One region of the Rossellomorea sp. QJM3NY_18 genome, then DNA from elsewhere that is predicted to be linked to it. Evidence: a T-box and tRNA genes for the amino acid it is inferred to sense, from the RefSeq annotation. Region 1 holds a T-box; the other holds one or more tRNA genes.
What was found. The T-box of region 1 lies ahead of thrS (threonine--tRNA ligase). A T-box ahead of a tRNA ligase gene usually reads a tRNA of that ligase, here a tRNA-Thr.

Region 1 (2,452 bases):
AAGATATGGGCATCATTCAGAGTCATCCCGCGTACACGCTGAAGTCCTGACAGGGCACCTGATAATTCATAACGGTGCATCGTACCAAGCTCGGCGATACGGATCGGAAGCTCACGGTAGCTGTGGATACCGTTTTTGTAAATCATCATATGATGAGGACAGTTCATCGGGCGGAGAACAAGATCTTCATTATCCATTTCCATGACCGGGAACATGTTTTCCTGATAGTGATCCCAGTGACCGCTTGTTTTGTACAATTCCACGCTCCCCATGATAGGTGTATAGACGTGGTCGTAACCGAGACGCTCTTCTTTATCGACGATATAACGCTCGATGATGCGGCGGATCGTTGCACCTTTAGGCAGCCACATCGGCAAGCCTTGTCCCACTTTTTGTGAGTTCATGAATAAATTCAATTCTTTACCGATTTTACGGTGATCACGCTCTTTCGCTTCTTCTAAAAGACGAAGGTGCTCTGCAAGGTCTTCCTTCTTGAAGAAAGCCGTACCGTAAATCCGTTGAAGCATTTTATTATCACTGTTTCCACGCCAGTATGCGCCGGCAATGCTTAACAGCTTGAATTCCTTGATTTTATTTGTTGACGGGATGTGGACCCCACGGCAAAGGTCGAAGAATTCACCTTGCTCGTAAATGGAAACCTGTTCCCCTTCAGGAATGGCTTCAAGCAGTTCAAGCTTGTACTCATCCCCGATTTTCTCATACATTTTCTGCGCTTCATCGCGGCTTACTTCTTTACGGACCACTTCAAGATTTTCACCTGTGATCTTCTTCATTTCCTTCTCGATCTCAGGAAGATCTTCCGGAGTGAAGGTATGCTCTGAATCGATATCGTAATAGAAACCGCCTTCAATGACCGGACCGATCCCAAGCTTCGTTTCAGGGTATAAACGTTTGATGGCCTGTGCCATTAAATGGGCAGTACTGTGACGAAGGACTTCAAGGGCATCTGCTGAAGGAGCCGTCACAATTTCAATCGCCCCATCTTCCTGAATCCCTGTACGAAGGTCAATCATTCCACCATTTATTTTTCCAGCGAGCGCCTTCTTCTTCAGTCCCGGACTGATGGACGCAGCAATCTCTTCTGTCGTCGTTCCTTTAGGAAACTCCTTGACATTTCCATCCGGGAACTGCATTTTCACTACTTCTGACATGTGATTTCACTCCTTAAAATATCTTTATGAAACATAAAAAAACCCCGCCCCTTCACGTTTGAAGGGACGAGGTTAATAAGTAAACTCGTGGTTCCACCCAACTTCTCATTGTCTTAGTTTAAAGACAATGACTTCATTGAAAACGAATAACGACATTTAGCCGTCAATCATTACTATGAACCGAATAAGGTCCCGTTCATGATTGAAGTTCCGAGGTGGTAAATATCACTACCGAATTAGGAAGCTTGCAGCCTTGTGACTTCCCTCTCTGTGAATGAATAGAAATATTGTTGTCCTCATCATAACCTTTATTTATTGACTTATTATGTAGGTATTATAATCGGTTATGTTTTGAAAAGCAAGTCTATTCATTCGCTATATCCCACGAAGGATAAAGAAGTGTATCGGGGAAATAACTCAGCGGCAGGAGATCGATCCGTTCTTCAAAAATATTCTGAAGTGTCCTGATCAATTGATGATCACTATTTCCATAGACAAGTATTTTCTCAGGGGCAAGGGACAATAACGGGGCAATCGTGAATGAATCAACGTACAAAGGGTGATTGGTGAGCAGCCGTTTATCGATTGCTTTCGTCAGCTCCTGCCGGGTCACTTCTTTCATGTCTTCATCAAAGAAACGAAAGCCATAGCCCGTCGAATAAAGATGGACCGTGCGCATTTTCTGTTCCCTTGATGAGAGATATTCCCTCAGCATATGCACGAACATCTGATATTCCTGCTCCATCTTATATTCGTCTATGGCCAGATCCAGCATCAGCAAGAGCCTCTCCTGAAGCTTCTTCAGTCTGAACTTGCTGAAGGAGTCGAATGATATGGGGGCCTTCCCTTCCATCAGCAGCTCAAGGCCCGCATGTACATATGCAGCCTCGTCCCATTCACCCACCAGCTCCATCAGCTCAGGCCGCTCCCCCATCCTCATCTCTGATACGATTTCTAATATTTGATTGATCTCATCACTATCTTCATACAGGTAATTTTCTCTCAGGGCTGATTCGGACCAGTCCATGCATTTATCATTCATGACGAATTTGGAAACCCCGTTGAAAAGCTTTTCCCGCTCCTTGAAGAAGGGGGAAACCTCTATCGTCAGATTATAGTGAGTTGTATGTTGAAAGAGCGTTTCATGAAACCATGATTGGATGAACTCTTTATTAAGGTATTCTTGAAGCTTAACCGCATCATTTTTTTGCTTGAAAATAAATTCAATCAAACTTTCTCGCCTCCTTAAACCCAATTCCCTGATTTATATATATGGGGGG
Region 2 (2,452 bases), 1.8 Mb from region 1:
ATCAACACGATATAATAGTACTTGTCCTTAAAAAAGGGACAATACATAGTCTGGTGACTATGGCGAAGAGGTCACACCCGTTCCCATGCCGAACACGGAAGTTAAGCTCTTCAGCGCCGATGGTAGTTGGGGGATCTCCCCCTGTGAGAGTAGGACGTCGCCAGGCATATCGTTCCGCAGTAGCTCAGTGGTAGAGCTATCGGCTGTTAACCGATCGGTCGCAAGTTCGAATCTTGCCTGCGGAGCCAATATATGGAGAGCTGTCCGAGTGGCCGAAGGAGCACGATTGGAAATCGTGTAGACGGTTAACGCTGTCTCAAGGGTTCAAATCCCTTGCTCTCCGCCATTTTGTTTTCAGTAAGGCCCATTGGTCAAGCGGTTAAGACACCGCCCTTTCACGGCGGTAACACGGGTTCGAATCCCGTATGGGTCACCAATTTTTTTGCGGAAGCAAAAGAACTTACCATGTAATATGGAGGATTAGCTCAGCTGGGAGAGCATCTGCCTTACAAGCAGAGGGTCGGCGGTTCGATCCCGTCATCCTCCACCATGATTTCTTACGAAGCGTAAGCAGAGTAAAATAATCTTCCTTAATTAGTATTTGTAACTTACCATTTCTTATCGTCGCGGGGTGGAGCAGTTCGGTAGCTCGTCGGGCTCATAACCCGAAGGTCACAGGTTCAAATCCTGTCCCCGCAATACCATTTTTGGTCCGGTAGTTCAGTTGGTTAGAATGCCTGCCTGTCACGCAGGAGGTCGCGGGTTCGAGTCCCGTCCGGACCGCCATTTTTATATTAGATAGTCATGAAATGGAAAAGGGTTTCGATAAGCGAGAAGGTCGAGGAAGCGATCGAAGGAACACCGGAGCGTATTTTACATACGTGAGGATGTGACTGAGTGAGCTGACGAAGAGATTCGAAGCTTAGCGGAAGCCGAAAACTATATGGCTCAGTAGCTCAGTTGGTAGAGCAATGGACTGAAAATCCATGTGTCGGCGGTTCGATTCCGTCCTGAGCCACCATTTATTTACTTGATGCCGGTGTAGCTCAACTGGTAGAGCAACTGACTTGTAATCAGTAGGTTGGGGGTTCAAGTCCTCTTGCCGGCACCATTGTTTTATAGCTGGAGGGGTAGCGAAGTGGCTAAACGCGGCGGACTGTAAATCCGCTCCTTCGGGTTCGGCAGTTCGAATCTGCCCCCCTCCACCATTTATTCTAGGGGTATAGTTTAAAGGTAGAACGAAGGTCTCCAAAACCTTTGGTGTGGGTTCGATTCCTACTACCCCTGCCAATTATTTCATGGCGATTGTGGCGAAGTGGTTAACGCACCTGATTGTGGTTCAGGCATTCGTGGGTTCGATTCCCATCAGTCGCCCCATAAAAGTCACATTTTTATTTCCGTGACATATACTATCAGTGGGCTATAGCCAAGCGGTAAGGCATCGCACTTTGACTGCGACATGCGTTGGTTCGAATCCAGCTAGCCCAGTAGTGCGGAAGTAGTTCAGTGGTAGAACACCACCTTGCCAAGGTGGGGGTCGCGGGTTCGAATCCCGTCTTCCGCTCCAATATTAAGGCGGCATAGCCAAGTGGTAAGGCATGGGTCTGCAAAACCCTGATCACCGGTTCAAATCCGGTTGCCGCCTCCAAATGTAATGCCGGTGTGGCGGAATTGGCAGACGCGCACGACTCAAAATCGTGTTCCTCTGGAGTGCCGGTTCGATCCCGGCCACCGGTACCACATCGCGGGTGTAGTTTAGTGGTAAAACCTCAGCCTTCCAAGCTGATGATGAGGGTTCGATTCCCTTCACCCGCTCCAACTTACATACGACAGGCTTTCTCTTCATGAGGAAGTTTTTTTTAATGTTTAATTATGAAAAAACGTTTAACCAGCATCATTTTTACCGTTATGGACGTTTATCTGATCGACTTCACTATATTTATTCTCGATCAAAGCCAATTTATTTTCAAAACTGGACCACTTATTTTCAATTCCACGATTTTATTTTCAAAAACACCACTTTTATTTTCAATTCCAGCATTTTATTTTCAAAAAGCCGATTCACCGCCCACTCATTCCCCAAACAGAACCACAAAGGAATCCAACCTTTTCATTTACCCACCACCCATCAAAACAAACCCCATCTAGTCAAAATATTGCACCTTCTTCGTCAATTGAGTTCCCCTTTTTGAGAAAGCGCTACCATTATAATATAAGAAAGCGATTACACAGTTAGGGTGGTGATACGGGTGGAACCAAAGATTCAGACTGGACCAGTAAGCCCAGATGTACAAATGAAGGCAGTGACGAAGAAAAGGTTCAAGTATAAGAGCTTGCTGACGTACGCTGCCTTTGTAGGACCGGCACTTTTATTTTTCTTAGTGATTCAGATTCTTCCATTCTTAATGGGGGTGTATTATTCCTTTACCTCATGGAATGGTGTCAGTTCGGT

Region 2: it has a tRNA-Thr gene. The T-box ahead of thrS (threonine--tRNA ligase) is inferred to sense a tRNA for this amino acid. The anticodon was not compared.

The regions. Positions count from the first base shown of each region.
Region 1 covers NZ_CM149659.1:3,076,120-3,078,571, forward strand. Annotated here, with positions in the region: gene thrS (threonine--tRNA ligase) at 1-1,172, opposite strand, end outside; T-box leader at 1,232-1,484, opposite strand; gene AC0VXY_RS15895 (putative sporulation protein YtxC) at 1,537-2,403, opposite strand.
Region 2 covers NZ_CM149659.1:1,245,951-1,248,402, forward strand. Annotated here, with positions in the region: rRNA gene rrf (5S ribosomal RNA) at 50-166, shown strand; tRNA gene AC0VXY_RS06425 (tRNA-Asn) at 174-248, shown strand; tRNA gene AC0VXY_RS06430 (tRNA-Ser) at 255-346, shown strand; tRNA gene AC0VXY_RS06435 (tRNA-Glu) at 362-436, shown strand; tRNA gene AC0VXY_RS06440 (tRNA-Val) at 475-550, shown strand; tRNA gene AC0VXY_RS06445 (tRNA-Met) at 626-699, shown strand; tRNA gene AC0VXY_RS06450 (tRNA-Asp) at 710-786, shown strand; tRNA gene AC0VXY_RS06455 (tRNA-Phe) at 946-1,021, shown strand; tRNA gene AC0VXY_RS06460 (tRNA-Thr) at 1,036-1,111, shown strand; tRNA gene AC0VXY_RS06465 (tRNA-Tyr) at 1,125-1,208, shown strand; tRNA gene AC0VXY_RS06470 (tRNA-Trp) at 1,217-1,290, shown strand; tRNA gene AC0VXY_RS06475 (tRNA-His) at 1,302-1,377, shown strand; tRNA gene AC0VXY_RS06480 (tRNA-Gln) at 1,417-1,488, shown strand; tRNA gene AC0VXY_RS06485 (tRNA-Gly) at 1,493-1,567, shown strand; tRNA gene AC0VXY_RS06490 (tRNA-Cys) at 1,575-1,648, shown strand; tRNA gene AC0VXY_RS06495 (tRNA-Leu) at 1,657-1,740, shown strand; tRNA gene AC0VXY_RS06500 (tRNA-Gly) at 1,745-1,818, shown strand; gene AC0VXY_RS06505 (carbohydrate ABC transporter permease) at 2,295-2,452, shown strand, end outside.